One region of the Marinilactibacillus sp. Marseille-P9653 genome, then DNA from elsewhere that is predicted to be linked to it. Evidence: predicted binding sites of a transcription regulator. Region 1 holds the regulator's gene; each other region holds the start of a gene.

The links. Region 1 encodes LexA, which represses DNA repair genes until DNA is damaged. Its sites were predicted from a motif close to CNAACANNTGTTNG; they were not measured.
Region 2: the regulator LexA is predicted to act here: its motif matches at 6,655-6,668, upstream of recA (recombinase RecA).
Region 3: the regulator LexA is predicted to act here: its motif matches at 8,758-8,771, upstream of uvrB (excinuclease ABC subunit UvrB).

What each region holds. Positions count from the first base shown of each region.
Region 1 covers NZ_CAKAKH010000001.1:1,630,830-1,642,118, reverse strand. The annotation lists gene LG377_RS08050 (adenine phosphoribosyltransferase) at 28-540, shown strand; gene LG377_RS08045 (helix-turn-helix domain-containing protein) at 609-947, opposite strand; gene LG377_RS08040 (LLM class flavin-dependent oxidoreductase) at 1,062-2,135, shown strand; gene LG377_RS08035 (NADPH-dependent FMN reductase) at 2,148-2,717, shown strand; gene lexA (transcriptional repressor LexA) at 2,785-3,420, opposite strand; gene LG377_RS08025 (DUF896 family protein) at 3,690-3,932, shown strand; gene tkt (transketolase) at 4,060-6,057, shown strand; gene LG377_RS08015 (YneF family protein) at 6,316-6,561, shown strand; gene LG377_RS08010 (ABC transporter ATP-binding protein) at 6,729-8,480, shown strand; gene LG377_RS08005 (ABC transporter ATP-binding protein) at 8,480-10,270, shown strand; gene LG377_RS08000 (1-acyl-sn-glycerol-3-phosphate acyltransferase) at 10,313-10,906, opposite strand; gene rpsB (30S ribosomal protein S2) at 11,148-11,289, shown strand, end outside.
Region 2 covers NZ_CAKAKH010000001.1:1,935,368-1,946,656, reverse strand. The annotation lists gene metK (methionine adenosyltransferase) at 1-642, shown strand, start outside; gene yfmF (EF-P 5-aminopentanol modification-associated protein YfmF) at 762-2,015, shown strand; gene yfmH (EF-P 5-aminopentanol modification-associated protein YfmH) at 2,023-3,312, shown strand; gene LG377_RS09470 (helix-turn-helix domain-containing protein) at 3,627-4,514, shown strand; gene pgsA (CDP-diacylglycerol--glycerol-3-phosphate 3-phosphatidyltransferase) at 4,594-5,181, shown strand; gene LG377_RS09460 (competence/damage-inducible protein A) at 5,345-6,634, shown strand; gene recA (recombinase RecA) at 6,862-7,992, shown strand; gene rny (ribonuclease Y) at 8,364-9,929, shown strand; gene LG377_RS09445 (TIGR00282 family metallophosphoesterase) at 10,140-10,943, shown strand; gene mutS (DNA mismatch repair protein MutS) at 10,996-11,289, shown strand, end outside.
Region 3 covers NZ_CAKAKH010000001.1:1,762,121-1,773,409, reverse strand. The annotation lists gene ltrA (group II intron reverse transcriptase/maturase) at 1-419, shown strand, start outside; gene LG377_RS08660 (DUF1507 family protein) at 580-852, shown strand; gene LG377_RS08655 (YlbG family protein) at 940-1,275, shown strand; gene rsmD (16S rRNA (guanine(966)-N(2))-methyltransferase RsmD) at 1,284-1,841, shown strand; gene coaD (pantetheine-phosphate adenylyltransferase) at 1,844-2,329, shown strand; gene LG377_RS08640 (SepM family pheromone-processing serine protease) at 2,351-3,439, shown strand; gene LG377_RS08635 (helix-hairpin-helix domain-containing protein) at 3,555-4,205, shown strand; gene LG377_RS08630 (ComE operon protein 2) at 4,303-4,800, shown strand; gene LG377_RS08625 (DNA internalization-related competence protein ComEC/Rec2) at 4,851-7,187, shown strand; gene holA (DNA polymerase III subunit delta) at 7,201-8,247, shown strand; gene rpsT (30S ribosomal protein S20) at 8,418-8,669, shown strand; gene uvrB (excinuclease ABC subunit UvrB) at 8,792-10,777, shown strand; gene pyrR (bifunctional pyr operon transcriptional regulator/uracil phosphoribosyltransferase PyrR) at 11,080-11,289, shown strand, end outside.

The DNA.
Region 1 (11,289 bases):
CGTTTGTATAATAAAAGGAGACTTATAATGGATTTAAAAAATTATGTAGCAGATGTTCCCGATTTTCCACAGGAAGGTATTACTTTTAGAGATATCTCCCCATTGATGGCTGACGGAAAAGCGTACAGTGAAGCGACTCAAAAAATCGTAGAATACGCTAAAGACAAAGAAGTGGACATGATTGTTGGACCAGAGGCAAGAGGCTTTATTGTTGGTTGTCCTGTAGCTTTTGAATTAGGGATAGGCTTTGCTCCATGTCGTAAAAAAGGCAAACTACCGAGAAAAACTATTGAAGTGAACTACGGTTTGGAATATGGTAGTGATGTCCTTCAACTACACGAAGACTCAATCAAACCTGGACAAAAGGTTTTAGTGTGTGATGACCTGTTAGCTACTGGTGGAACAATTGCTGCTACGATAGAGCTTGTTGAAAAGCTTGGCGGCGAAGTTGTTGGAACAGCATTCTTCATCGAATTGAAAGACCTTAAAGGTCGAGATAAAATTAAAGGTTACGATATCTTCACTCTAATGGAGTACTAAAAGTAAAAAGTACTGTATATGTCTTAAGACTGGAAGTTGAAATCAGTCTACGACAGTACAGTACTTTTTTATTGATTTTCAAGTAATTTCTTTTTGTGTGCATTTCCCCATTGATGAAGGGCATCAAGAATGGGTTCCAAGGTTCTACCATACGTAGTAACGGAATACTCGACTCTAGGGGGAACTTCTGGAAAAACTTCTCTGGTAATAATCATTTGGGATTCTAGTTCACGTAATTGCTTAGTCAACATTTTTTGTGTGATTTCCGGAATAGCTCTCTTGATTTCACTGAAACGCATTGGGCTGGTGTGCATCAAATTCAATAAAATAACAGGGGTCCACTTACCAAACAAGATGTCTAAAGGTTCGTTTACTTTGCAATGTTCCGGTTCTAAATCAGATATCATCTGTACACCTCCAATAGTATATTAAGTATACTATAGCACTATAAAGTACCTACTTCAATAGATAGAGAATCATGATATAATTAACTTACTAATTATAAGAGGAATGATTAAATTATGATCAACAATCGAATCTTACCAAAAATTGATGAAAGCAAAGGGCTTGAGTTTGGTTTATACACACTTGGAGACCACTTACCAAATCCACATACAGGAAAAAGAATTTCTGCTCAACAAAGAATCAAAGAAATTATAGAGACAGCTGTACTGGCTGATGAAGCAGGCTTAGATATTTTTCAGCTTGGGGAATCTCATCAGGATCATTTCGTATCGCAAGCACATATGATTATCTTATCAGCTATAGCACAAGCAACAAATCAGATAAAAATATCATCAGGGTCAACCATTATCAGTACGTCTGATCCGGTTCGTGTTTTTGAAGATGCAGCAACAATTGATCTATTATCTAATGGTCGCATGGAAATCGTAGCGGGCCGTGCTTCAAGAGTTGGATTATACGATTTACTAGGATATGATCTTAGGGACTACGAAGCGTTATTTGAAGAAAAGTTCGACTTATTACTAGGAATCAATGAAAATGAAAGATTGAGTTGGAAAGGGGAATACCGTGCACCTTTAAATGATGCACACGTTATACCTAGACCAGAAAACGACCAGAATGGCCTACCAATATGGAGAGCAGTGGGCGGCTCTTATGCTTCTGCACAAAAAGCAGGATTAATAGGTGTTCCGATGTATCAAGCTCACTTGGGCGGACCGGCATCTGAATTCAAGAAGCCGATTGATCTTTACAGAGAAACGGCAGCAGAAGCTGGGTACGATATTAAAACATTACCAGTAGCAACAGCAGGCTTCTTTTATGCCAGCACTAATAAGATGGATGCATTTAGAGAATACTATCCCCATGTTAATGAAGGAATGAAGAAAACAAATGGACAAGGATTTCCTAAGCAAGCATTTGCTCATGGACAAGACTATAGAAGTGTCATAAACGTAGGAGATCCTGAATTGATTATTGAAAAAATACTTTATCAGCATGAATTGTTTGGGAACCAGCGCTACATTGCCCAACTAGATTTTGGTGGTGTTACCATGGATGATATTAAGAAAAATATTGATATTATTGGTGAAAAAATCTTACCAGCGATTAGAAAGTACACTAAAAAATAAGGAGTAGATTAGATGGATATCGTCGTATTAGCAGGTTCAAACGTAGGAGAGAAGTCTTCTATAGTGGCTGAAAAGGTCATGACTGAACTTAGAGTAAAGTATGGCGGAGATCATTTATACACGCTATTAGATCTTAAAAATTATGAGATGCAATTTAGTGATGGAAGAAATTATCTTGATTATACTGGAGATAATAAACTGATCACAGAAACCATTATGGCAGCGGATATCCTTATTATCGCGACACCGATATTTCAAGCATCCATACCCGCAGTACTAAAAAATGTCTTTGATTTACTACCACAAAGCGCTTTACAGAATAAAGTTTCGGCAATCATTGCAACAGCAGGGTCAAATAGACATTATTTGATACCAGAACAGCAACTTAAGCCAATCCTCAGCTATATGAAATCCAATATTGTTCCAAATTATGTTTTCTTGCTGGATACAGACTATACAGCTGGAAAAATTAATAACGACGATATCCATTTCAGACTTGAAAAACTGATTGAGGATACAGTTATACTGGCAACCGCTTATAAAGGAATCTGGGAATCTCAAGAAGAAGCATACGGATTCTAAAAAAGGCAGACATGACTATGAAGTGTTTTACCTTCATAGCATGACTGCCTTTTCGTTTTAATCTATTTTAGTAGATATGGGATCTGTATAAAGAAACAACCTTACCTAAGATAGAGACATCAGATAATATAATCGGATCCATCGTATCATTTTCTGGTTGAAGGCGAATGTAGCCTTGTTCTTTATAGAATCTTTTACAGGTTGCTTCTTCTTCATCGGTCATAGCAATAACGACGTCACCATTCTGAGCAGATTCTTGTTTTCTAACAATAACTTGATCACCATCAAAGATTCCGGCATTAATCATACTATTACCACGAATCGTTAACATGAAAAGATTGCCTCTTTCAATTTCTAAATCATTAGGAATTGGGAAATAATCGGTTGCTTCTTCAACAGCTAAGATCGGTTCTCCGGCGGTAACAACACCTAATAATGGAATATGATTTTCAAATTCATCAATTCCAATTTTGATTAACCCTTCTTTAGTGAATTCAATTGCTCTAGGTTTTGAAGGATCCCTTAAGATAAAACCATTTTTTTCTAGTCTAGCTAAATGGCCATGCACAGTAGAAGTGGAAGACAATTCAGTGGCAGACCCAATTTCTCGAACGGTAGGTGGATACCCTCTTTTGTTTACTTGTTCATGAATATAACGTAAAATTTCGATTTGCTTTTCGCCTTTACGGCCTCTAGTAGTCATATCGTAACACCTCATCCCTTCAAATTATCGTTTAAATTAAGTATAATAGTAGTCTAGTGTATGATTCAGTGAATATGAGTTCACAATGTTCGTAAACTTTAGTAAAATTATATCATATACCGAACATCTAATCAAACGAATGTTCGAAATAAGCGAGCATTTCCCTAGGAAATTAGATTTTCAAGCAATTTTGTATTACAATGGTTGTTCGCAATAGGATGTACTGAAAGAAAAAGTCTAGGCTAGAAAGCCTAATAGGAGGATATAAAATGTTAGCAAAAGACCAATTAGATAGAATCAATGAGCTAGTTAGAAAACAAAGAAGTGAAGGATTAACACCGGAAGAAGTATCTGAACAGAAAGACCTAAGAGAAAAATATATCAAAGCTTTTAGATCTGGTATGAGAAATCATATAGAAGGAATGAAAATTGTAGATCCAGAGGGCCAAGACGTTACCCCTGAAAAACTCAAGGGAATTCAAAAGGACAAAGGGATCCATAATAGAGATTAATCTACTACTAATTGAAGATGTACGGACAAATTTAAGTATGTTCTATGAAAGCGTTGAATAAAATTAATTTAAATAGTACAATGATTAAGAGCGTTACCACTTTTAGCAACAGGAAGGAATGAGTTACTTGTTTGATAAAACTGATCAAATGGCTGTAGATACAATTCGAACTCTTAGTATTGACGGCGTTCAAAAAGCAAATTCTGGACACCCTGGATTACCAATGGGTGCTGCACCAATGGCTTACACACTATGGACACGTCACTTAAATGTTAATCCAAAAAATTCGAAATGGTTCGATCGCGATCGCTTCGTTTTGTCTGCTGGACACGGATCAATGTTACTTTATAGCTTACTGCACTTAGCAGGATACGATGTAACAGTTGATGATTTGAAAAATTTCCGTCAGCTAGGTAGTCGTACACCAGGACACCCTGAAGTACATTATACTGATGGTGTTGAAGCAACGACTGGTCCTTTAGGGCAAGGTGTAGCGAATGCAGTAGGTATGGCTATGGCAGAAGCGCACTTGGCTTCAACTTATAATCAAGAAGATCACAACATCGTTGATCACTACACGTATGCACTATGTGGAGATGGAGATTTAATGGAAGGCGTATCTCAAGAAGCAGCTTCTCTTGCGGGACACCTTAAATTAGGTAAAATGATCATGCTTTATGATTCCAACGATATTTCTTTGGATGGACCTACTTCAAAAGCTTTCACTGAGAACGTTGGGAAACGTTTTGAAGCTTATGGATGGGAACATATTCTTGTTGAAGATGGTAACGATCTAGACGCTATCGACAAAGCAATCACAGCTGCTAAACAATCAACGGATAAACCAACTTTAATTGAAGTTAAGACTGTTATCGGTTTTGGTGCTCCTAATGCAGGAACACATACTGTTCACGGCGCTCCTCTTGGAGCAGAAGGTGTAACGGCTGCTAAAAAAGCTTATGGATGGGAAGGCGAAGACTTCTTTGTACCAGAAGAAGTTGCCCAAAGGTTCAAAGAACTTATGGTTGAAAAAGGCCAAAAAGCAGAAGAAAACTGGAACAAAGCGCTTGAAGATTATACAAGTGCGCACTCAGAACTCGCTGAGAAATTTAAACTAGCCTTAAGTGGAAATCTTCCAGAAAATTGGGATGAATCATTACCAGTTTATTCTATAGATGACAAAGCTTCTGCTACAAGAGCAACAAGTGGAGAAGTATTGAACGCATTGTCTGATTCAATTCCAAACCTTTGGGGTGGATCTGCTGACTTATCAGGTTCGAACAACACGATGATGAAAAATCAAACTGATTTCCAACCTGGTCAATATGAAGGAAGAAATATCTGGTATGGTGTTAGAGAATTTGCTATGACAGCTGCCTTAAACGGTATTTTATTACACGGAGGAACAAAATCATACGTAGGAACATTCTTCGTATTCAGTGATTACCTTCGCCCAGCTGTACGTCTTGCGGCTCTTTCTAGAATTCCTGCGATTTATGTATTGACACATGACTCAGTTGCTGTAGGAGAAGACGGTCCGACACACGAACCCGTTGAGCAGTTGTCTAGTTTCAGAGGTATGCACAACCTTTCTCTAATCAGACCAGCGGATGGTAATGAAGTAGCGGCTGCTTGGGAGATTGCTTTGAAATCTACTGACAGACCTACAATGCTCGTGTTAACTCGTCAAAACCTGCCTGTTTTAGAGAACTCTAAAGAAATGGCTAGAGAAAATGTTAAAAAAGGTGCGTATGTTATCTCACCTGCTGAAAACGAAACACCTGAAGGTATTTTGATTGCTACAGGTTCTGAAGTTGCCCTAGCAGTTGAGGCTCAAAAAGAGTTGAAAGCTCAAGGCAAAGACGTTTCTGTTGTTTCTATGCCAAGTACAGACTTGTTCGACATGCAATCTTCTGAATATAAAGAATCAGTATTGCCTGCTTCAGTAACAAAACGTGTTTCTATTGAAATGGGCTCATCATTTGGATGGGACCGTTACACTGGAACTTATGGTAAGAGTGTCGCAATCGACAAATTTGGTGCAAGCGGCAATGGACCAGCTGTAGTAGAATCATATGGCTTCACACCAGATAACGTTGTTCAAACGTATCTATCATTAGGCTAATCAAAATAACAAATCAAACTAATAGAGATCAAGATTGATCTACCTTAAAGAAGAGAAAGGCTGCTGCCTTTCTCTTCTTTAATATCAGTAATTAGTTGTCTCATTTGAGTGTTTTGAAATATAAAATTCACTTTTGGTTTATTTTTCTGTCTAAGTTGTGTAGAATAGTTGAGTGAGTGTTTCGAATCATACTTGCTTTTATAGAAGTCCAAAAGATGATTCTGAATATACTAGAACGTATAGAAAGGAGTTAATGAAATGAATACAGGACTTGCAATAACTTTAATTATCCTAGCTTTAATTGTTGGACTGGTTGGAGGATTCTTCATCTCTAGAAAATATATGATGGATTACTTTGAAAAAAACCCACCAATTGATGAAAATATGCTACGAATGATGATGCTGCAAATGGGTCAAAAACCTTCTGAAAGAAAAATCAATCAGATGATGAGCCAGATGAAAGCACAAAACAAAAAGAATCCAAAAAATAAAAATAAGAAGTAATAAGTTTTGACTAATGAGCTTATTTAGTCAATAATCACATTACGAATCAATTATGTGTAGCGGGCAGCGTCTTTGCCCGTTCTTTTTTTCAACACGTATGACACGGTGTCATAATTAGTTATATTGGGTAAAGGGGTAAAAAACTAGAGAATAGGAGAAAAACGTACATGGATATATTCAAGCGGTTAGGATGGTTTTTCCGTAGAGAAAAAAAATCATACATGATTGGGATTTTTTCCCTCGTTACAGTGGCATTACTCCAACTGATCCCTCCTAGAATCATAGGAATCGTAGTGGATGAGATTGAGACAAATAGTATTACGAGCCAGTCATTAACATTTTGGCTGGGTATTCTGGCGGCGTCTGCAGTTGGACAATATGTATTTAGGTATATTTGGCGCATGAAAATTTGGGGAAATGCTGCAAAACTGGAACAGTTAGTAAGAGAGCAATTATATAATCATTTTACCAGTATGGACAGCCAGTTTTTCCAGAAGTATCGTGCTGGAGACTTAATGGCACATGCTACAAATGACCTAAGAGGTTTGCGAATGGTCGCGGGTGGCGGTATTTTGACAATGGCGGATGCCATTAGTGTCGGGTTGACAACATTACTGGCAATGATTTTCCTCGTTGATTGGAGACTGACGCTTTTAGCGGTATTCCCATTACCTTTACTAGCAATCACTTCAAGAATTTTAGGTCGAAAACTACACCTACGATTTAGAGACGCTCAAGCTTCTTTTTCACAATTAAATGACAAGGTACAAGAAAGTATTCAAGGTGTGAAAGTCTTGAAAACATTCGGACAAGAAAAAGAAGATATCGAAGAATTTAAGATTCAAACAGACAACGTTGTCGCTAAAAATAGATTGGTTTACAAAATAGACTCCCTGTTTGATCCGGCCATTACGCTTATTATGGGGGTGTCTTATTTCCTTACCATACTAGTCGGTGGAATTCTGATTACTGGAAATGAAATTACAATTGGTGATTTTGTCACGTTCATCAATTATATAGGGATGCTCGTCTGGCCAATGTTCGCCATAGGTAGATTGTTCAATATTATTGAAAGAGGGTCAGCTAGTTACGACCGGATAGAAAACCTTTTAAGAGAAGAATCTTCTATTGTAGAAAGAGATGGATCGATAGAAACACCTATAAACGGTGATCTTGATTTTGATATCAAAAAATTCTCTTATCCAGATGATGAGACAGTTACTTTACAAAATGTTCACTTCAAGTTAAATAAAGGTCATACAATGGGGCTTGTCGGTAAGACTGGAGCAGGTAAAACAACCATATTAAAATTACTGCTGAGAGAGTATGATGCTTACAAAGGGCATATTCAGTATGGCGGTCATGATATTAGAGATTACACGTTAAATGCTTTACTCCAACAAGTTGGATACGTGCCTCAGGATAATTATTTATTCTCAACAACGATCAGGGATAATATTCGATTCGCTGATCCTACCATGCCTCAAAGTGTTGTAGAAGAAGCTGCTAAGCTTGCGGATATACATGAAGATATTCTTAACTTACCAAATGGATATGACACGCAAGTAGGTGAGCGTGGTGTTTCACTTTCAGGTGGTCAGAAACAAAGGATTTCCATTGCGAGAGCGATTATTACAAATCCAGAACTCATGATACTTGATGACTCGCTTTCAGCAGTAGATGCGAAAACAGAGGAAAGTATTCTTTCTGGATTAAAACGTAAACGCCACAACCAAACGACAATTATCGCTGCTCACAGAATAAGCTCTGTTATGCATGCGGAAGAAATCATTGTAGTAGAACAAGGGACCATTGTAGAGCGCGGAACTCATAAAGAATTACTAGAGTTAGACGGTTGGTATAAAGACATGTATCAACAGCAACAACTTGAACAAAAACTGGAAGGGGAGGATATATAATGGAGCAGCAAGAAACCGCAAAGAACACAACGATGCCTTTTAAGCAACAGATGCATGTGCTTAAAAGAATTCTAAAATACGCTCATCCTTATAGATTCCAGTTTGTATTTGCCATTGGGTTAAGTATTATACTGGCAATCATCAATGCCATTCTTCCTAGAATCATACAAGTATTTATAGATGATCATATTACACCAGGTACAGCCACCTTGAGAACAATTATTTTCTTTGCAGCACTTCATTTTGGTGTTACATTGATTAGAATGATTGTATGGTATTTTGAATTGTACATTTTCAATATGGCTTCTGAAAAAACGGTTAAGAACATTAGAGAAAGTCTCTACACCAAATTACACAGTCTTGGCATGCGCTTTTTCGATCAGACGTCTACTGGATGGATCATTACAAGAGCAACAAATGATACAGAAGCGATGAAAGATTTTTGGAATGTTTTCTTGACCATTATGCAAGGTGTGTTCGGTGTAGTTATTTCATTAGGCGCAATGTTTTTCCTAGACGCATCGGTCGCTATATGGATTTTACTCTTTGCACCCGTTTTATTATTAGTTATCAGATTCTATCAAGTCTATAGTTCAAAAACCTATATTGAAATGAAATCTAAGTTAAGTTCTTTGAATACGAAACTTGCTGAGACCATCAATGGTATGTCAATTATTCAGCAATTCAGACAGGAAAGACGACTGCAGAAAGAGTTTGAGGAGACGAATCAATCTTACTATGATTCGAGATATTCAATGGTTAGAATCAATGCGATTCTGTTAAGCCCAGTGATTAACTTCTTATATACTTTGGCAGTTGTCCTGATACTCGCTCTTTTTGGAGTCAATGCACTGCAAAGTCCTGTAGAAGTTGGGATTATTTATGCTTTTACGTCCTATGCAAATGACTTCTTTAGACCATTAACAAGACTGATGGATAGTTTAAGCTTGTTCCAAGACGGGATTATTTCAAGTAGCCGTATCCTGACTGTTATGGACAATGAAGAATATGTACCTGAGCAAGAGGACAAACCTGATGCAACCATCGAAATAGGGAAAATCGAATTCAAAGATGTTTCATTTTCATATGATGGAAAGACAAACGTCCTTAAAAATATCAACTTCACAGTTAACCCAGGAGAGACGGTGGCTTTAGTGGGTCATACGGGGAGTGGAAAGTCCTCAATCATCAATGTCTTGATGCGATTCTACGATTTCCAGAGCGGGGAAGTTCTGATTGACGGTCGATCCATTAGAGAATACCCGATGAGAGAATTGAGACATAAGACAGGATTAGTCCTACAAGACTCCTTCCTTTTCTACGGAACAATCAAAGACAATATTAGAATTAAAAATGATCAAATCAAAGATCGGGAGATTATACAAGCAGCAAAATTTGTCCAAGCAGATCAATTTATTGAAGATTTACCTGGACAATACGATGCGAAAGTGGTTGAGCGTGGTGCAAGTTTCTCAAGTGGACAGAAGCAATTGATTTCGTTCGCGAGCACCATTGTTAGAGATCCAAAAATTCTAATATTGGATGAAGCAACAGCTAACATTGACACTGAAACAGAAGCTCTTATACAAGAAGGGTTGAACCGTATGAGAAAAGGGCGGACTACAGTCGCTATTGCCCACAGACTCTCAACAATTAGAGATGCCGATCAAATACTTGTATTAGATAACGGCAGAATTATCGAACGTGGTTCTCACGATGAACTGATTGCCAGCGGTGGAAAATATAAAGATATGTATGAACTACAAAATATTGGATTACAGATGAGTTAGAAAAAAGAATGGCCCTCAACATTAGAGGGCCATTCTTTTTTGTTATTTCTTTAATTGGTCAAGTGCTTCAAAGGACTGTTGGATTTTGTCTGAATAATACTGATTGATATCTTCAATGCCTTCAATCTTTCTTTCTACACAAAAAGGGTCACCAATTTTAACGACAGCTTTTTTTCGAGTGAAAATTTCTTTGATTGAATAAGGGCCTTCGTAAACAACAGGAACGATTTGACGTTTACTCATTCTCGCGATTGTTACAGCACCACCTTTAAGTTCTTGGGAGTGTCTTGTACCGGTCGGGAAAATCACTAAACTTAATTTGTTTTCTTTCAATATTTTAACCGGTTGTTTTATCGCACTTGGTTTTGGATTATCTCTATCTACGGGAAACGCATTTAACTTGGAGATAAACCAACCAAAAAATTTATGATCAAATAATTCTTTTTTAGCCATAAAACAGAATTGACGCGGACTAGCCGCCAATGCGATAAAAATAGGATCAATTAATGATCGATGGGGTGCAATGATCACGTAGGTTTCATCTTTAGGCAATTTCTCACGATTGATATAAGTTGGCTTACCATTAAAAATCAATATCAGAATTCGTACAAAGCCACGAACAAAAGAAAAGAACACGGATAAACACTTCCTTTAACAATTTCACTGAACCTCATTAGTATGCGATAATCATATAGAAGAATCAAGTTTTATTTTTTTGATTTGCAATTTGTATTTCTAATGTGTATACTTAAAGACGGTGTAAAAATACATCAAATTTCACACTTTGTTGGATGTAATGAAAGGTGCTCTGTAGCCATGGAGTCTTCATACAAGTGAAAACAGAGGAAGAAAAAAACCATAATGGAGGAATGTACAAATGGCAGTAGTATCAATGAAACAACTATTAGAATCAGGAGTTCACTTTGGACACCAGACACGTCGCTGGAACCCGAAAATGAAACGTTATATCTTTACAGAAAGAAACGGTATCTACATCATCGATTTACAAAAAACAGTTC
Region 2 (11,289 bases), 300 kb from region 1:
TATGATGAGCATGATCAACCTAAGCGTATAGATGCAATCGTAGTTAGCACACAGCATTCTCCTGAGATAGACTATGAAACTTTGAAAAATGATGTGATTGAACATGTCATTAAAGAAGTAATCCCAGCAAAATGGTTAGATGAAGATACGAAATATTATATTAATCCTACTGGTAGATTTGTAGTTGGTGGACCTCAAGGGGATGCCGGATTAACAGGTAGAAAAATTATTGTTGATACCTACGGTGGATATGCAAGACACGGTGGAGGAGCGTTTTCTGGGAAAGATGCTACTAAAGTAGATCGATCAGCCAGCTATGCAGCTCGTTATATCGCTAAGAATCTTGTTGCTGCAGGTATTGCAGATAAAGTTGAAGTTCAACTAGCCTATGCTATAGGTGTAGCACAACCTGTTTCAATAGCAGTAGATACCTTTGGAACCGGAAAAGTGGTTGATTCGAAAATTATTGCAGCCATTCGTCAGACGTTTGACCTTAGACCGGCTGGCATTATTAAAATGCTTGACCTACAACGTCCAATATATAAGCAGACAGCTGCGTATGGTCATTTTGGCCGTACAGATATCGATCTGCCATGGGAAAATGTAGATAAAGTAAATAATCTTAAAACACTTTTACTATAAATCAATATGTTTATACTCTAAGACTAGAGCCTTGTTGTTCTAGTCTTTTTGTTATTTACATAAGTTGTTAACAACTAAAAATTAAAATAAGCTAAGCGAAAATCGATTCAGGAGGACATATGCAAATAGAACTGGTAAAAGGCGTTGATTTGAAAGTATTATCCACTCAAAAATTTAAAACAGTGTCCATTAGAATCAATTTCAAATCTTTAATAGATGCCAATGAAATTACGAAAAGAGCCTTATTAGCAAACTTATTAAGTACGAATAGTCAGCATTATCCAACACAAACAGATTATAGAACAGCACTTTCAGAACTTTATGGCGCTCAGTTTTCATCAGATGTTTCCAAGATAGGCAAGTATCATGTATTGACTTTAGATTTAGATATAGTAGATGAAACGTATTTAAATGAAAAAGGATTGTTCGAAAAAGCAACAGAATTTCTAAAAAACATTCTTTTTTATCCCAATGTACATGATGGTGCCTTTCATAAAGAAACGTTTAAAAGAGAACTTGAAAACTTAAAAGACGAATACGAAGCGGTTTACGAAGATAAACAAGAATATGCAGGGATAGAAACTAGCCGTCTTTATTTCGATACTTTGGAACAACAAATTCCTTCTTGGGGTAGGCCTGAAGATTTAACTGGATTACTTCCAAGTGATTTATACACTGTCTATCAGGATATGATTTTAAATGACAAAATTGATATTGTGGTATTAGGTAATCTTGAAGAAGAGAGAGTGAAAAAAGCTTTCATTGATTTCAATTTCGAAGCTCGAATGGTAAACAATGAATTGTTGTTTTATAGCATTAGTGAAGTTAAAAATCTAACTAGAAAAAAAGAAATTCAACCAATCACGCAAGCAAAACTTAATTTGGCTTATAAAACGACTATTTATTATCATCAAGACCTTTATTATGCTGGACAAGTATTTAATGGATTATTCGGTGGTTTTCCACATTCTAATTTATTCACAATTTTAAGAGAACAAGAGGGACTAGCTTATGACATTGCGAGCGGAATCGATAGCTTTAATGGAGTACTTTATGTTCAATCAGGAATTGAACCTTCGGAAGCTATAAAGGTTGAAAAATTAGTAGGAGAACAATTAAACTCTATTCAAGAAGGCGCCTTTTCCGAAGAGGTTATAGATCAGACTAAGGCGTTATTGAAGAATGCTCTAATTCAATCTGAAGACCATGCAGAAAGTCTTATGGAAAAGTATTACAGCTTTAATTTGATCGATAAACCGATGATAAGTCTTGGAGAATGGGCTGATAGAATAGATGCTGTTTCAAAACAAGATATTATAAATGTAGCGAAAACGGTAGAATTAAAAGCCGTATTCTTATTATCGGGAGAGTGAGTCTAAGTTGAAAAAATTTGAATATAAGAATTTAAGAGAAACCCTCTATAGAGAGAAACTGGATAATGGGTTAACGATAACCTTGTTACCGAAAAAAGACTACCATACTACGTTTGCTTTGTTTAGTACGGAGTTTGGGGCAATTGATCAACAATTTATTCCTAATGGAGAAAATAACTTTATACAATTTCCACCTGGTATTGCACATTTTCTTGAACATAAACTTTTTGAAACTGAATCAGGTGATGTATTTGATCAGTTTGCACACCATGGAGCTTCAGCGAACGCTTTTACAGGGTTAACTAAAACAGCGTATCTTTTCTCTAGCACAAGTTATATAAAAGAGAATATAGAAACCCTTTTAAATTTTGTGCAAGAACCTTATTTCACAGATGAGTCTGTTGAAAGAGAAAAAGAAATCATTGGTCAAGAAATTCAAATGTATGAAGATCAGCCAGAGTGGACGGTCGCTTTAGGGCTACTTGAAAATTTGTATCCCAATCATCCAGTCAGTAACGACATTGCGGGGACATTGAACAGTATTCAAAAGATTACAGCGGACGATTTATATCTTAATCATCGTACGTTTTATCACCCAAGCAACATGCAATTATTTGTGGCGGGGAATATGGATGAAAAAGAGATTATAGAATGGATCAAAAAAAATCAGTTAGATAAAAATTTTGAGAGTGAGAAAGAGATTAAAAGACAATTCCCAGTTGTGCAACAACAAGAAATCATTCCTTATAGATCAGTCGAAGCGGATGTAGTTAAAGCCAAAGTACTGATTGGTATAAAAGGTGACAACGATGAGCTTGAAGGTGTCGAAGCTCTAAAGTATTCAATCAAGATGGAGTTTTTATTGAAATTGCTTTTCGGAGAGACTTCCACGACCTATTTAAAGTTATACAATGAACGTCTAATTGACGATAGTTTTAATTATGAACATACAGTTGAGAGGCAAATTGATTATCTTAGTATTGGAGGAGATGCGAATGACCCTCACGAGTTAACGATGATCCTTAAGACACTCTTATTAACGGCATCTGAGAGTCCAGATTTAAATGAAGCGCATTTCGATTTAGTAAAAAAAAGAAGTATTGGACAAGAATTACAATCACTGAATTCTTTGGAGTATATTGCTCAACAATTCGTTGACCTTCCAGAGTTGGAAGCATCCGTTTTTGATATTGTACCGCTTATGGAACAAATTAAATTAAAGGACGTTAAACAATTAGCTACAAGCTTTTTGCAAGAAAATAATATGTCTGTATTTCATGTTCTTAAAAGAACTTAGAGATTGAATTTGGGCTTTAAAATCAATAAATTTTAATCATTAGTAAATCTTTAATAGGATCCAGTACAGATGCAATAATCACCCTATACTCATAGTTTTTCGTGTGGTATACTTTTAGAAATGGGGTCATAACCCTTGTTTTATTTAGAATATAAACGATTATATAATGAGTGTAATAAAAAATAGTTATAAAGATAGACTGATCCCTGTAGGCATAGAAAATAGGCCCAAAGAATATAAAGTACTAGAATGATTGTTTTCTATAGAAGTATCAAATACAGGTTATAAGAATGACATTAGGGTAGGTGACAAGATTGAATGAAGTAGGCGAAAAGCTTAAAGAAGCTAGAAAAGCCAAAGGATACACATTAGATGACTTGCAACAAATGACTAAGATCCAAAAAAGATATTTGATCGCTGTTGAGGAAGGGAAATTAGATGTCTTACCAGGTAATTTCTATGCTAGAGCCTTTATTAAGCAATACGCGGATACTGTCGGCTTAGATGGAGAACAACTGTTAAAGGATCATTCTGATATTCCAGCACCTAAAAGTGAAGAAATTACTGAGCAAGTTAGAACAACACAAACTAGAACAAAGCCTAAAGAAAATGGTATGATGAGTACCATTCAAGATAGTTTACCAACAATTTTAATTATATTATTAGTTCTAGGTATTGCATTGGCTTTTTATATAGCCGTTAGTAGCAATTCTGGAGATAATGATTCATCTGTGAATCAAGACGAAAGTGCACAAAATAATGTAAATGTCGAAAGCAATGAAAATGCGGAGAATGCTCAACCAGAGGTTCCAGCTGACACTGATGACGAGGATACTGAAGAAGAACCAGAACCAGAACCAGAACCAGAAAATCCATTCACTATTGCGCAAGAGTCTAGTACTGGTGGTACGACCACTTATACTGTATCGGGTCCCCTACCGGATGATAAAAGTTTGACTTTGAATGCTGAAGGTGGAGAATCTTGGGTAAGTATCACTGTAGATGGTACAACAGCTGAACAAGCGCTTCTGTCTGGTGGGGAATCTATCTCTACAGATTTAACGGAAGAGGTAGAGACTGTAGCTATTGTAATTGGAAATGCTGCTGTTACAACTGTCCAATTAAGTGGACAATCTGTAGAGTATGCACCGGAATCGGCGAATGCTGTTAAACAAGATCTGATTTTTAACTTCGAGCAATAATAATAGAATGTTTTTTCAGATAAAGACCGAGTTAATTCCATTAACCCCGGTCTTTCATTTGAATGTCTAGGAGGAAATTATGAATTTACCGAATAAATTAACGATGCTTAGAATCTTTATGATTCCAATATTTATTGTGCTAGTCGTTATGCCTATAGATTTAGGAACAGTAGAAATTTTGAATTCTTCTATTGAAGTTAAGCTATTGATTGCGACGATTGTTTTCGCTGTTGCCAGTTTTACTGATTGGTTGGACGGTTACCTTGCAAGAAAAATGAACATTGTATCAAACTTTGGAAAATTTGCAGATCCACTGGCAGATAAAATGCTGGTTATGACGGCATTGATTTTACTGGTTCAGTTAAATTTGGCTCCTGCATGGGTTGTAGCGGTTATCGTATGTAGAGAACTGGCTGTTACAGGATTGAGACTATTATTAGTTGAACAAGGTGGAACCGTATTGGCTGCTTCTTGGCCAGGTAAAGTGAAAACTAATACGCAGATGCTTGCCATTATTTTCCTCTTGTTGAATAATTTTCCTTTCAATTGGACAGGCATCCCTGTTGCGACGATTCTATTATATATTTGTCTAATTTTCACTTTATATTCTGGATTTGACTATTTTTATAATGCGAGACATTTTTTCAAAGGGACATTCAGTAGTTGATCGACTTTTGAGTAAGGCGTGTGTGATCTTAAGGGATTACGTACGCCTTTTTTCTAATCTTTGAGGCGGTATTCTAAAATTTAATATGATAAAATCAAATTATGCTATCTGAAAAAAACAGATTAAGATTAATTGAACAGTATTTATATGTAGGAGGATTAGTATGAAAGCTGAAATTATTACAGTCGGAACAGAATTACTTATGGGGCAGGTTATCAATTCAAACGCTGCCTATCTATCGAAAGAATTATCTTCTCTTGGTATTGAAATTTATCATCAGGTAACTGTTGGAGACAATGCTGAGAGACTAACCGAAGCGATTAAAGTAGCTGAATCTAGAGTAGATACAATCATACTGACAGGAGGACTTGGACCTACTGAAGATGACATAACGAAGTCAGCGGTATCAAATCATCTAGGCTTAAATATGACCATACATGAAGAAACTGAAGAAAAGATTATTGAACGCCACAAATATAGCGATTTTAAAATGCCAGAAAACAATCGACTTCAGGCGCTTATACTAGAAGGTTCAGAGCCCTTACTAAACGACGATGGACTAGCAGTAGGCGTATTCTTGGAAAAAGATAATCGAGCTTATGTTATGCTTCCTGGACCACCAAGTGAACTGAAACCTATGGTCGAAAACTATCTTAAAAAAAGACTGATTGAACTGGAACAAGAAAATCAAAAACTGGTCTCTAGAATGATCAGATTGTTTGGTCTGACAGAAGCTCAAGTAGCAGAGCAATTAGATAGTATCATTAAGGAACAATCCAATCCTACTATTGCTATTTATGCTTCTAACGGAGAATCAAAAGTTAGAATAACTGCTAAAGGAAAGACTGAAGATGAGTGCGAAAAGATGATCACAGAAATAGAAAAAGAAATAAAAGCTAAAGTTGGTGATTACATCTACGGATATGGTGATCATACCCTTTCTTACGTTGTTCAATCGCTTTTATTTGAACAAAGTAAAAAGATTACTGCTGCTGAAAGTTTGACCGGAGGGGCCTTTTTAAGTTGTATTGCGAGTGAACAAGGGGCTAGTTCAGTACTTGACGGGGGAATCGTTGTTTACAGTTCTGAAAAGAAACATCAGGTTCTTAGCGTCTCCAATGAAACGATTGACACATATGGTATGGTGAGTGCTGAGTGTGCAGTAGAGATGGCTGAGAAAGCTCTAGAAAAATTCGATGCAGATATTGCAGTATCTCTAACCGGCGTAGCAGGTCCTCATCCTTTAGAAGGTAAAGAAGCCGGAATTGTCTGGATAGGAATTGCACATAAAGGACAAACAACTTTTGCAAAACACTTTCACTTCAAAAGAGACCGAGACAACAACAGAAATCTTGCGGTATTGAACGCTTTAAATCTTGTTCGTCAATCATTATTGGGTCTTACAATACAAGAAAAAGTATTTTACATGAATTCTAAAGACGAAAGAGCATAAGACGAAAAGTATACTTATTGCGAATAAATGTTCGATTTAAGCTTGCTTTTTGTTCAGAAAAACAGTAAAATAATAGAGTAGTAGAGAATGCACGTTTGCCATAAATAGAGTAAATCCCCAAGATGATTGATCTATAAAAAAGCATTAAATGTGTAGGTTAAATAGTAGTGGTAAGCATAAAAGTATATCAAAATTAAGTCCTGAATCAATAGGAGGAGAATATATTAATGACAGATGATCGTAGAAAAGCACTAGATGCAGCACTAAGCAAGATTGAGAAAAATTTCGGTAAAGGGTCTATTATGAAAATGGGCGAAAAAATCGATACTCAAGTTAAAACCGTACCAAGTGGTTCTCTTGCGTTAGATGTTGCATTAGGTATAGGCGGATACCCTCGTGGACGTATTATCGAAGTATACGGACCAGAGAGTTCTGGTAAAACAACAGTTGCTTTACATGCAATTGCTTCTATACAAGCTAATGGTGGTATTGCGGCATTTATAGATGCTGAGCATGCACTAGATCCTAAATATGCACGTGCCTTGGGTGTAGATATAGATGAGTTATTACTTTCTCAGCCAGATACAGGTGAACAAGCATTAGAGATTGCAGATGCACTTGTTTCAAGTGGTGCAGTGGACATGGTTGTTATTGACTCTGTAGCAGCATTAGTGCCTCGAGCAGAAATTGATGGAGAAATGGGTGCTTCTCACGTTGGTCTTCAAGCACGTTTGATGTCACAAGCTCTCCGTAAACTATCGGGATCAATTAATAAAACCAAAACAATTGCGCTGTTTATCAATCAGATTCGTGAAAAAGTCGGTGTTATGTTTGGTAGCCCTGAAACGACTCCTGGTGGACGTGCGTTGAAGTTCTACGCGACAGTCAGATTAGAAGTACGTCGTAGTGAAGCTATCAAGTCTGGTAAAGATATGACAGGTAACAAAACTAAAATTAAAGTAGTTAAAAACAAGGTTGCACCGCCATTCAAAGTAGCTTTAGTAGATATTATGTACGGTGAAGGTATTTCTCAAGTTGGAGAACTAGTAGATATGGGCTCTGACGCTGAGATTATTGATAAAGCTGGTGCGTGGTACTCATACGGTGAAGAAAGAATTGGACAGGGTCGTGAGAACTCAAAACAATACCTTACAGATCACCCTGAAATGCGCCTCGAAATTGAAAAACGAGTTCGTGTTGCTTACGATATTGGTAGTGAAGAAGATATCGAGTTTGTTAACAAGTTAAGCGGAGACGCTGGTGTCATTAAACTTGAAGAAAGTCCCGATGTTATCGGATCAGAAGAAACAGGGAATGAAAGTGAAACAGAATCTGACTCTGAAACGTTAGATGTTTAATCCTTTCTAAAATGAAGTAAAGCACCACACAAATTCTTTATTTGTGTGGTGCTTTTCGGTTATATTTTGATTATATCGTGCTGAAAAAAGAAAATTAAGGCTGATTGAAGTGAGTAATAATGAAGTTCTTTTAAACAATATTTCAACAAAAAGGTTTAAAATCCTTCTCTTTCTACAAACTGTATTGACACATAGACATAAGACCTTTAAAATTAGATTGTCTGTTACACAATTATGTTAATCATAAACACATTATTATAACTGACGTACGTTCTCAGTAATTGAAAACGGTCGTTGCTTAACATAAATAGTACCTGACTTTTTTATACATGAATTAAATGCAAACTAAATAATGATACGGAGGTGACCAAATGACTACTCTTTTATACTCAGTAGCCTTCGCTATCGTTACTTTAATCATCGGATTTTTCGTAGGAGCTAATTTCAATAGAAAAAGCTTTGAAAAAAGACTTGCTGATTCAAGAAAAACAGCCGAGAACATAGTAGAAGATGCTAACAAAGAAGCTGAAACCTTGAAGAAAGAAGCGTTGTTAGAGGCCAAAGAGGAAATCCATTCTTATCGAACAGAAGTAGAATGGGAGTTAAAAGAAAGACGCTCTGAAGTAGCACGTCAAGAAAATCGTTTGGACCAGAGAGAAGACAATCTTGAACGAAAAGCTAATACGATTGATAAGAGAGAAAGTTCTTTACAAAGTAGAGAAGATCGTTTGACAAGTAGACAAAAAGCGATTGAAGACTTGGAGCAAGTAGCTGAGGATTTAATTACAGAACAGCAAGAGAAATTACTGGCTGTTGCTGCTTTATCTCAAGAAGAAGCGAAATCAATCGTTTTATCTCAAACAGAAAAAGAATTATCTCGTGAATTAGCAATCATGGTCAAACAATATGAAGACAAAGCGAAATCAGAAGCTGACCGTAGAGCCAAAAACTTAATTACTCAAGCCATACAACGCTCTGCAGCAGACAAAGTTACCGAAACAACTGTCAGCGTAGTAAACTTACCGAATGATGATATGAAAGGTCGTATCATAGGACGAGAAGGACGTAATATACGTACGCTTGAGAGCTTGACAGGTATGGATCTAATAATCGATGATACACCAGAAGCAGTCGTATTAAGTGGATTTGATCCTATACGTCGTGAGACAGCTAAAATGGCACTTGAAAAACTGATTTCAGATGGACGAATCCATCCAGGACGAATCGAGGAAGCAGTAGAAAAATCTCGAAAAGAAATGGATGAACGTATCCGAGAAATTGGTGAAGAAGCTATTTTTGATTTAGGTATTCACTCAATACATCCTGATTTCATTAAAATAATCGGGCGCTTACACTTTAGAACAAGCTATGGTCAAAATGTTTTGAATCACTCAATCGAAGTGGCCAAAATTGCTGGTGTAATGGCAGCAGAACTTGGAGAAGATATTCAGCTAGCTAAGAGAGCTGGATTATTGCACGATATTGGTAAAGCATTGGATAGCGAAGTAGAAGGATCTCACGTTGAGATCGGTGCTCAAATAGCGATGAAATATCAAGAAAGCGAAACGGTCATCAATGCAATTGCTTCCCATCATGGAGATGTTGAAGCAAGCTCGATCATTGCTGTGCTTGTAGAAGCGGCAGATTCAATTTCTGCAGCAAGACCAGGCGCTAGAAGCGAATCTCTTGAAAACTATCTACAGAGACTTGAAAATCTTGAAAGAATTTCTAATGGATTTGAAGGTGTCAAAGAAAGTTATGCAATACAAGCTGGTAGAGAAATTCGCATTATTGTTAGACCGGATCAGCTAGACGATAGCATGTCCGCTAAATTAGCACGGAGTGTTCGGAAACAAATCGAGGAAGATATGGATTATCCGGGACATATTAAAGTAACGGTCATTCGCGAGACTAGAGCTGTTGAATACGCAAAATAATTAAATGAACAATGTCATCCAAGAAGAACAGCTTTCGCTGTTCTTCTTTTTTTGATATGGATGTATAGTGTAAAGAATGAATAAGTTTAAGATTGAATAATTGCAGATGTCGAAGCGTACGTAAGGGAAAGTATCTTTGTCAATTCACTTTGATTTTATCCTATCAATACTGGTAAAATAATAGTTACTGAATGGAGAAGAGGAAGTTAAATGAAAATACTATTTATTGGGGATGTAGTCGGCTCTATGGGACGAGAAATGGTCCAGGAGTATCTACCCAAGCTAAAAGCAAAATACAAGCCACAGGCAACGATTTTAAATGGAGAAAATGCAGCCGGTGGCAGAGGCATTACAGAAAAGATCTACAAGGAGTTTCTTCAATGTGGTGTTGATGCTGTAACAATGGGAAACCATACTTGGGACAAAAGAGAGATCGTCGATTTTATAGATGACTCCAAGAAACTGATTCGTCCAGCAAACTATCCAAATCTTTCCAGAATCCCAGGAAAAGGGATTGCTTATATTAAAATCAATCAACAAGAATTAGCAGTAATCAACCTACATGGTAGAGTGTTTATGGCAGATCTTGAAGATCCTTTCAGAGTAGGAATGGAACTGGTAGAAGAAGCCAGAAAAAGAACGCCTCATATCTTTATTGATTTTCATGCTGAAGTAACAAGCGAAAAAGAGGCAATGGGCTGGTATATGGATGGTAAAGTATCAGCGATTGTAGGGACACACACGCATGTCCAGACCAATGACCATAGAATCTTACCTGGAGGAACAGGATACATGTCTGATGCTGGGATGACAGGCTTTTATGATGGTGTACTTGGAATGAAAAAAGAAGCCATTATTGAAAAGTTCCTTACACAGTTACCAGCTCGATTTGAAGTGCCAGAAACTGGTCGAAAGAAATTAAATGGATGTTTTATAGAATTAAACGATACAACAGGGAAAGCCAAATCCATTATACCTATTCGTATTGATGAAGATACACCGTTTTTTGATTAAGCAGGTATAGATGAAACGAATCCTTTATTTTAGATATAGAGAGGTGAGGTAAATGCCTCAAAAGACAAAACACACACCCATGATGGAACAATATTTAAAGATCAAGGAACAGTATCCTGACGCTTACTTGTTTTACAGACTTGGCGATTTTTATGAACTGTTTTTCGATGATGCCGTAGAAGTAGCACAAATGTTGGAATTGACGTTGACTAGTAGAAATAAAAACGCAGAAGAACAAATTCCAATGTGTGGTGTACCCCATCATTCTGCGCAGAGGTATATTGATGCATTAATAGAAAAAGGGTATAAAGTAGCCATCTGCGAGCAAGTTGAAGATGCTAAGTTG
Region 3 (11,289 bases), 130 kb from region 1:
TCCCTACAAAATCAGCCAAACAGAAATTTAAACGAACACTCAAACGACTAACGAGTCGTAAACGTTCCGGAACCTTTGAAGTTATTATAAAGGAAATCAATCAAGTGACTCGAGGGTGGATTGGCTATTTTGGTCTTGGATTTATCAAAATGTTCATAAAACGGATAGAACAATGGTTACATCATAGAATCAGACAGCTGATACTCAAAAAATGGAAGAAAAGCAAAACGAAAATAACGAAGTTATTCAGCTATGGATTGGATATGGATAGTGCTAGAAGAATCGGATTTTCCCGCAAGAAGTACTGGAGGCTATCCATGACGCCTGTAGTTCATCAGGCACTTATAACGAAAAGACTCCACCATTGGGGCTTAGTCTCTTTAAGCTCCTTGGTAGAGTCAGCTTGCGCAAGGTATTGAACCGCCGTGTACGGAACCGTACGCACGGTGGTGTGAGAGGACGGTAAATCAATTAATGATTTACCTCCTACTCGATTTTAACAAATATAAATGATTAGTTGTCTCAAAGCGCTTTTATGCTATACTGTTATTGACAATGATTATCAAGGGGGCCTGCAGAGTGGATCGCTTAAGAAATGCACTTGCTAAAGATATTCTAATGGAAGACGCTAGTAAAATTTCTACTTTGATCGAAAATCAGAAACACTTGTGTGTGGCATGCCCTGCTTTTGAAGAGGTTATTGATACACAGATGTTTGGATTCTCAAAAAAGATTGAATTTGCTTCCTCTTTGGGGATATTAGATGAAGAAGAAGGTCAGCTCATGTTAAGTGAACTGGAGAAACATCTGAATGATTTAATTAATGAAGCTTACGACGAATCAAAAGAATGAGAAAAAGATAAATACTAAAATCCTCTCATATTGAGTGGATTTTTTTGTTATAATAGGTGAAATCAATCGTTTCGAGGAGAGAATTAAATGTTAGAAGACCAAAATGAAAGATCCTGTCTAGTCGTATGGGTCTATACAACCAAATATATTAATAAATTGAAACGATATGGATTAGTCCATTATGTCTCAAAAAAAATGAATTATGCTATTTTGTATATAGATAAAAAGGATAAAGAATCCGTTCAACAAAATCTTTCCAAGCAACATTTTGTAAAAAAAGTTGAAGAATCTTATCAATGTGAGATGCCTAAGACTTTCGACGGCGTACTTGATGAAGTCCGAGTACTCGCAGCTCAAAGAAAAAAAGAAGATGAAAGTAAAGAAATTTCAATATTTAATCAGCTTTCTTCTGGCTGGAATTGAGGTTAAAAATGAGAGTGATATCTGGAGAATATGGTGGTCGCCCTTTAAAAGCAGTACCGGGAACGACTACTAGACCAACAACCGATAAAATCAAAGAATCTGTATTCCACATGATTGGTCCGTATTTCGACGGAGGAACTGTCTTAGATTTGTATGCTGGAAGTGGATCTTTGGGAATAGAAGCTGTTTCAAGAGGGATGGATCGAGCAGTTTTAGTAGATTTTAATTTCAAAGCAATCAGGGTTATTCAAGAAAATGTCGAGATGACAAAAGAACCTGAAAAATTCACAGTTTTAAAGAAAAAAGATCGTCAAGCCATAGTAGAATTAGAAACAGCTAAGCGATTATTTGAATTAGTCATCCTAGACCCCCCATATGCATTGCAAAAAATTACAGAGATTGTTAAAGATCTTGAAAGCAGAAATTTGATTGACTCAACTTCGATGATCTTATGTGAAACAGATAGAAACACAATTTTACCTGAATCTATAGGATCTTTCAGTGTAACAAAACAAAAAGTCTATGGATCAACAAGAATCACCGTTTATAGAGGAGGCCGTGAGTGAGTATGAAGGCTCTATATGCAGGTAGTTTCGATCCATTTACGAATGGACATTTAGATATTGTCCAACGAGCATCTACGCTATTCGATGAAGTCATTATTGCTGTTAGCGAAAACATTTCAAAACAACCTTTATTTGACGTTGACCAAAGAATGCAGATGATTATTGATTCACTTGAATCTCAATTACCAGATTCAAATGTAAAGGTGTTGAAACATAAGGGTGGTTTAACGATTGACCTGGCAGAAGAGTTAGAGGTCAAAGCCTTGATTAGAGGTATCCGTTCTATTAAAGATATGGAATATGAGATGGATATTGCTTCAATGAATAAAACTCAAAACAAAGAGATTGAAACAGTTTTCCTCATGTCAGATGAACACTACCGCTTTGTCAGTTCTTCGTTGGTTAAAGAAGTTGCAAAGTTTCATGGGAATATCCAAGGATTGGTTCCTGAAAACATAGAAAAACAAATAAAGCAAAAGAATAGGTAACTAGGAAAGCAGGGAAAGTGATTGAAAAAGATACCTTTATGGATAAAACTTGTCGTGATACTAGGATTTGGCTACTTATTTTTTTTAAGGCCTATTCCTTATTATATTGAAAGACCGGGTGGCGTTTTAGATCTAAATCCCGTAGTAGAAGTTGAAGGAGCTTATTCTGAAGAGCCTGGTAAATTCATGATGACGACGGTTGAAATTCTTCAAGCTACACCTTTTTCTTACTTATTCCAGTTTCTGCCCTATAATGATGTCGTCACCGAAGCAGAACTCTTTGGGGAAATAGATGACTACGAAGCTTATAATAGATTGCAGAAATACTATATGGATAGCTCAGTTCATTCAGCAGTGGTTGCTGCATTTGATGCCGCAGAGTTACCTTATGATCTTACTTATAACGGTGTTTACGTTATGAGTGTAACTGAAAATTCAAACTTTTCGTCCTCTCTTCAAATGGGGGATACCATTACTTCTGTGGATGAGTTAGAGTTTGAGAACACAGACCAATTTATGGACTACATCAAATCAAAAGAAGTGGGCAATACCGTTACGATTCATTACGAGCGTGACGGCGTAGAGAGTGTGTCTGAAGGACAGTTGATCGAATTAGAAGAGACTGGAGAGCCTGGTATTGGAATCTCTTTAGTAGACCAGTCGACCGTCGTAACCGATCCGGAAGTGACCATTCATTCCGGTCAAATAGGTGGGCCTTCTGCTGGATTAATGTATTCTCTACAAATTTATTCGATGATTACAGACTCTGATTTGAGAGACGGACAAACTATTGCAGGGACGGGAACCATTTCAGATGATGGAACCGTTGGACCTATTGGTGGAATCGACAAAAAAGTCGTTGCTGCTGATAAAGAAGGGGCGACTGTTTTCTTCGCTCCAGATGATGAACTGTCTGCTGAACTGAAGGAAGATTATCCTGATTATAAAACAAATTATGAAGTCGCTGTAGAAGCTGCTGAAGATATTGATACGGATATGGTGATCGTACCAGTTAAAACGTTTAGCGATGCAGTCGACTATCTAAAAAGCTTAAGTCCTGTAGCTCAATTGCCTTCTGATAAGGACCTTGTTCCTTTAATCGCTGCATAAATCATTCAAATAAGGAGATCAGGTGAAAAACTTGATCTTCTTATTTTTTTGTTCATTAGTTTTAGAAAAGGAAAACAGTATATATAGTAGATGGTCAAACTGGAGGAGATGATACATGGAAAAGTTCGTCTATTGGTTAAAAAATCAGCCGCCGTTAAATTACTATATCATAGGTTTTACTTCTATCATTCTAGGGCTTTTATTCATCTTAGTGTTTGCTGTAAATAAACCTGAGACATTTGTAGAAGAAGAATTAACAGAATTATATTCCGATACAAGTATGTCAGCAGAAGAAACCTTTAATGATGAAGCTGAGGAAGACATTAGCGAATCGTCAGAGCTTATTATCGAGCTCAAAGGACAAGTAGTCTATCCTGGAGTATATACTTTAAAAGAAGGCGCGCGATTAGGAGAGGCGATTATAGAGGCAGGTGGCGTAACAGAAACAGCGGATGATCGAACGATCAACAGAGCGCTTGTGCTTGTTGATCAGATGATGGTCTACATACCAGCAATCGGTGAAGAGGCGTTTACAAATATTGACACCGGAGTAAATGATGAAACTCAAAAAAATAAAATAAACATCAATAATGCTGATCAAGGGGAATTAACACAGCTCAACGGAATTGGAGATTCTAGAGCTCAGTCAATCGTCCATTACCGGGAAGAAAATGGTCGATTTAAGACGATTGAAGAAATTAAGAATATATCGGGTATTGGTGAAAAAATATTTGACTCTATAAAAGAAGATATTGTAGTAGATTAACCTTTGAGTGATTGATATGCAAAATACTCTCTTGTATACTATATAGACGTAGGAACACATTATTGGTTTAATACCAGTAAAGATTGTGAGGAAAAAGATGACAGATAGAATTCCATGGAATCAATATTTCATGTCACAGAGTATGTTGCTAGCTATGAGAAGTACTTGTACTAGACTATCAGTAGGAGCCACCATCGTTAGAGAAAAGAGAGTGATTTCTGGCGGATACAATGGATCTGTAAGTGGAGACGTACACTGTATTGAGCATGGATGTTATGTAGTAGATGGACACTGTGTCAGAACGGTTCATGCCGAAATTAATGCTATTTTACAATGCTCTAAATTTGGTGTTAAGACAGAAGGTTCCGATATCTATGTGACGCACTTTCCATGTTTACAGTGTACAAAAACGATTATACAAGCAGGTATTCAAAAGATATACTATTTAAGAGATTATCACAATAACGATTATGCTTTGAAACTTTTAGAGCACGCTAAAATTGAGGTTGAACAGATAGATGTTCCTAATGACTTTTTTCAAAATATAGGACATCTTTATAATTCAGATTCAAAACCCGATCATACGGTTTCATAAAATTTGAAATAAAAGGTTTTCTAATCTTTCCGGCTATCCTTTCATTATCAATGATAATGATGGTCTTAGAAAACTTTTCAGCACTGTCTGTGGCAGTGGTGATAATCGTCATTATTCGCTTGATTATGACCAGAAATGGTCAGATTCTGTTCATTTCGGTGTTTATCGCATCGATTCTTTGTGGCTTAACGATGTTAAAGACACATAACGAAAAAACATGGTTAAATGAAGGTGTACAAACGACTCGTGTGCTCGTCAAAAAAAGCACGATTGATATTGATGGAGATCGACTCAGATTTACGGGTCTAGTTAAGCTAAATAATAAGCCTAATGAAGAAGTGATCGTTACCTATAAAATCCAGTCAGAAGAAGAGAAGAATGACTTTTTAATCGATTCTTTCTTTGATTATGTTGAACTGACCGGTTCTTTATCAAAACCCAATCAAGCGCGTAATTTTAATCAGTTCGATTATAGAAAGTATTTATACAGAAATCAAATCTATTGGATTTTTCAAGCGGACACTATCCGAAAACTTCCTGAAGAAAAGATCAGTATGCCTTTTTCATATCGAGTAGATAGGGTAAGAACACTTTTTTTAGAATTTATTGATAGGATTCTTTCTGGTAAAACGAGTGCCTATATCAAAACATTACTTTTTGCGGATAAGCGAGAAATGTCTGAGTCTACCTTGGAAAACTACCGAGATTTAGGTGTGATTCACCTTTTAAGTATATCAGGTTTGCATATTCAGTTTATGATCGCCTTGGTGAGAAACGGTCTACTAAAATGCAGACTAACAAAAGAGACGACAGCAGTCTGGCTACTGGTATTCTTACCCATTTATGGATATCTTTCTGGATTTGGAGTCAGTGTGTTTCGAGCGATTGTACAAGCTTTGATTGCTACAATTTTCACACTACTGAAACGCCCATCGTCGTCACTTGACAATTGGGCATTAACCTTGATGCTGGCATTACTGATTGACCCTTATCAAATGTATTCTGCAGGTTTTCAGTTAAGTTACTTACTGAGTTGTCTGTTGATTTTACTTTCAAATCAAAAAAATGTTCAGTTGATGTCTCCTTTGAAGCAAACGGTTGTATTGAATTGTACGCTCTCAATTGTGAGTATTCCAGTACTATCTTTTCATTTCTTTGAATTTTCTTGGATTGTTATCCTACTGAACTTCTTTTTTATTCCACTATTCTCTTATTTGCTGTTGCCGTTATTAGTCAGTTTATTTATTTTGGGAGTCCTGTTCAGTAAATGGCCATTGTTTAAATGGGTTAACGCTGTTTCAGACTATTTACTAGATGGAATAGAACAAGGCGTAAAAATTTTAAGTGAAAGCTATGATTTTTCTTTTGTAGTCGGCAGGCTATCAGTAATCGGCATGATTTTTTTAGTTTTGGGTATCCTAGTGTTTTTGATCACTTTAGAAAAGAATAGGGGTCATAGGAAAAATGGCATAATCCTAATTGGATGTCTTTTGTTCTTTGTAGGGTTATTTTCGGAACAATTATCACCTGTTGGAAAAGTTATGATGATAGACGTGGGTCAAGGAGATTCGCTGTTGATCAAACAGCCATTTGGTAAAGGCAATTATTTGATTGACACTGGTGGACTAGTGGAATGGAAGTCAGTAGAAGAGTGGAGAAAAAGAGAAACACCTTTTGCAGTAGGGGAAGATATTGTCTTGCCGACTATAAAATCACTAGGTGTAAATAAGCTTCATCAAATTTATCTTTCCCATGCCGATGCTGACCATATTGGAGCTCTTGAAGAAATCATTCAAGGCATACAGACACAAGAAATCTTAGCGACTCAATCGACCTTTTTGGATCCATCACTTGAAGCAATGATGCCAGAGTTCAAAAAACGAAAGATTCCATTCACTATCTTAAGTAGGGACTTAGAAAGTGTCTTGGGACCTGGTCTAAGAGTCATTTATCCAGATGAGGATAAAAATCTAAAGGAGAATCAAAATAAAAACGAGGCTTCATTAGTCTTGTATGGTAAAATCGGTCGATACAGATGGTTATTCACAGGAGATCTTGAAGCGACCGGAGAAGAGGTTATCACACAAATGTATCCAAACCTAGCAGTGGATATATTAAAGGTCGCTCACCATGGAAGTTCGACTTCTTCTCAAGAAGTTTTTTTAGATTCTTTGAGACCAAAAGTAGGATGGATTTCGAGCGGTGTAAACAACATCTACGGACATCCAAACCCTGAAGTGTTGAGTCGATTAGAAGACAGAGCAATCGATGTTTACAGAACAGACCTAAGAGGAGCTGTTCTGTATGAATACTATACTTTCCCCTTTATTAAACTTAATGATGATCGTATGATACAAGTAATATCTCATCATGATGATACAAATTAGTGAGGAGCTCAGGATGATTGAGTTAAAAAAACAAATCAAAGCAATAGAAAATAAAACATACTCAGCCGTTTATCTGATTCAGGGAACGGAACAATATCTAAGTGAAAAGGTGAAATTTGCGCTCATCAATTCAGTATTGGATGATGAAGTTTCTGAGTTCAATTTTGGCCAGTTCGATATGAGAGAAACAACGATTGATGTAGCTTTACAAGAGGCTGAATCCTTTCCGTTCTTTGGAGATAAAAGACTCGTATTTGTACAGTCTCCTTATTTTTTGACTGGTAAAACGGTAACTAATGGACCTGATCACGATATGAGTTATTTTGAATCATACCTAGGAAATCCTTCCGATTTTTCGGTGCTTGTTATATTTGCACCTTATGAAAAACTGGATAAACGAAAAAAAATAACCAAAACCCTTTTGAAGCAAGCTGAAATCATCAATATTGAGCCGCTGAATGAAAAATCTGTTTACGATCTTGTGAAATCTACATGTGAGACCGAAGGGTATTCTATTGACTCGAATGCACTAGATAAATTGATTCAGCTCACTGATCGAAATCTTTCTAAAAGTATGACCGAATTAGATAAACTAATGATTTATCATCAACAAGATAAGCATATCAATATATCTACAGTAGAGCAGTTAGTTCCTAAAACGCTTGAACAGAACATTTTTGAATTAAATGATTTAGTGTTGAGTAAAAAGGTTCAGGAGTCCGTTGAACTTTATCAGGATCTGTTAACGCAAAAAGAAGACCCCATTAAAATAATAGCGTTGATGATTGGTCAGTTTCGATTGTTACTTCAAGTGAAAATTTTAAGAAGAAAAGGGTACCAGCAAGCTGATATTGCAAAAATCTTAAAAGTACATCCTTTCAGGGTGAAGCTAGCACTGCAAAAAGAAAAGAAATTCGAACAGAAAATACTCTCTAAAGCTCATCACCATCTTATAGATGCAGACTATTTAATCAAATCAGGTAGAGTAAATCCAGAGCTTCAAGTGGAACTATTTATTTTAAAATTTTCTGATGATCAGTCACATTTACAAGTAAACTAAATAAGTTTCTGTTTGAAATATTGCAAAAGTAATTATTATCCTGTACAATGGAGAATGTTGAAAATCAACTGAATAGAGAAGGTTCCATTCGGTAAAAAACGGACAGAAATGTACGGTTTATAGAGAATGAACTGGATTTAAAGAATTTTTTATAAAGGAGTGTTTTCAGAATGCCAAACATGGTACAAGCTATTAAACGTCAACGTCAAGATGTTAAAAAGAATGCTAACAATGTTGCGCAAGTGTCAGCTATGCGTAGCACTAAGAAAAAATATTTAACTGCGGTTGAAAACGGACAAGATAATTCAGCTGAATTATTTAAATCAGCTGTTAAAGCTATTGACCAAGCAGCGTCTAAAGGATTAATCCACAAAAACAAAGCTGCTCGCGACAAGTCTCGTTTATCTAAAAAATTAGGTTAATGACCTTAAGTTCGTATAAAAAGTTCTTCTTTCAGACATCAGTCTAAAGGAGAACTTTTTTTGACCTTTTGTGGTATTATTATTAATACGAATGTATGTTTAGGTTTAGGAGGAAATGAAGGATGTCTGAGAATCAATTCAAGTTAAAATCTGTTTATGAGCCTAGTGGAGATCAGCCAGAGGCAATCAAAAAACTCGTCAAAGGAATTAATGAAGGTCAGAAGGAACAAGTTTTACTGGGTGCTACGGGTACAGGAAAAACTTTTACGATGTCCAACGTTATCCAGCAAGTCAACAAACCGACTCTTGTGATTGCACACAACAAGACACTTGCGGGACAATTATATTCAGAATTCAAAGAGTTCTTTCCTGATAATGCAGTAGAATATTTTGTAAGTTATTATGATTATTACCAGCCAGAAGCTTATGTACCTTCAACCGATACATTTATTGAAAAAGATGCATCAGTAAACGATGAAATAGATAAATTGAGACATTCGGCTACTAGTTCACTATTAGAAAGAAGAGACGTGATTGTCGTTGCTTCGGTTTCTTGTATCTACGGACTTGTAAATCCCAAAGATTATGCAGAACATGTTTTGTCTCTTAGATCTGGTATGGAGATCAGTCGAGATGCTGTACTCAGAAGATTAGTAGATATGCAATTCGAAAGAAATGATATCGACTTTCAACGAGGTAGATTCCGTGCTCGAGGAGATATCGTCGAGATATTCTTAGCTTCTAGAGAAAGTGAAGCGATCAGAGTTGAATTTTTTGGAGATGAAATTGAACGGATAAGAGAAGTGGATGTACTAACAGGAGAGGTTAAAGCAGATCTTTCTCATGTGGCTGTTTTCCCAGCTACCCACTTTGTTTCAAATGATGAACAGACGAGATCAGCAATCGAGTCCATAAAAGATGAATTAGGTGGAAGACTAGAAGAGCTGAAAGAAGACAACAAGTTACTTGAAGAACAGCGTTTAGAGCAGCGGACGAATTACGATATTGAAATGCTGATGGAAATGGGCTACTGTTCAGGGATAGAGAATTACTCTAGACATATGGATGGAAGAAAACCTGGAGAATCTCCTTATACCTTACTTGATTTCTTTCCAAAAGATTCACTTTTCATTGTAGATGAGTCTCATATTTCAATTCCGCAGATTCGAGGCATGTATAACGGAGACCGTGCAAGAAAACAACAACTTGTAGAACACGGATTCAGACTGCCAAGTGCGCTGGATAACAGGCCACTTCGTCTGGAAGAGTTTGAAGAAAGAGTTCCGCAGATCACCTATATTTCTGCAACACCAGCAGATTATGAAATGGAACGTTCAACTCAAATTGTTGAACAAATCATCCGACCTACTGGACTTCTTGATCCTATTATTGAAATTCGACCAATCAAAGGACAGATCGATGACTTAATTGAAGAAATCAATCTACGAATTGAAAGAAATGAAAGAGTCTTTATTACCACATTAACGAAGAAAATGTCTGAAGATTTGACGGACTACCTTAAAGAAGTTGGGATCAAAGTGCAGTACCTTCACAGTGATATCAAGACCCTCGAAAGAACACAGATTATCAGAGATCTACGCATAGGGAAATTTGACGTATTAATCGGTATCAACTTGCTTCGAGAGGGATTAGATGTACCAGAAGTTTCAATGGTTGCGATCCTTGACGCAGATAAAGAAGGCTTCTTGAGAAGTACCCGTTCTTTAATACAGACAATGGGCCGTGCAGCTCGTAATGAAAATGGTCGAGTCATTTTGTATGCTGACAAACGAACAGACTCAATGAACAGAGCGATTGAAGAAACCGAGCGTAGACGTGAAATTCAAGAAGAATACAACCGGGTTCATGGTATTACCCCTAAGACAATTAAGAAAGAAGTACGAGATCTCATAAAAATTTCTACAATCATCGAGGACGGGGAAGATTTGACAGAAGACACGTTCAAACAGCTTTCAAGAGAAGAAAGAAGAGAACTGATCGAGACAATGGAACTCGAAATGAAACAAGCAGCCAAAGAGCTGGACTTCGAGAAAGCCGCTCAGCTTCGTGATGTAGTTCTGGAGATTAAAACGAAATTTCCTAAGTGATCAATAGAAGCTTGTTGACTTTTATTTGAGAAACCTGTAAAGTAAATGAAAAGTTAATAGATATCCTTTAATAAGTAGTCCTGTGAGGCTAATAAGGAGCAGAACCTTCATTCAGAGCAGTTTATATAAGCTTTTAGTGGAGATTCATGGGTGAAGTGTACCTTCATCTTTAAACCTAACAAATCATTAGGAAGCTCTCTTATCGCACAAGGATAAGAGAGCTTTTTTTGTCTGTTGGCATTTATATGTTGCTTCGATACGGATTATTAACGAAAAGTAAAAACAAATTTGGAGGAGTCAATATGCAGAACAGTCAGGAAATAGAAGTAATCAACGAAGTCGCAATCAAAAGAGCTTTGACGAGAATTACCTATGAAATCATTGAAAAAAATAAAGGAATCGATAATCTAGTTCTTCTGGGTGTAAAGACAAGAGGTGTATTCCTCGCTCAGCGCATTGCCCAAAGAATTGAACAATTAGAAGGACATAAAGTTGAAATCGGGGAGTTAGAT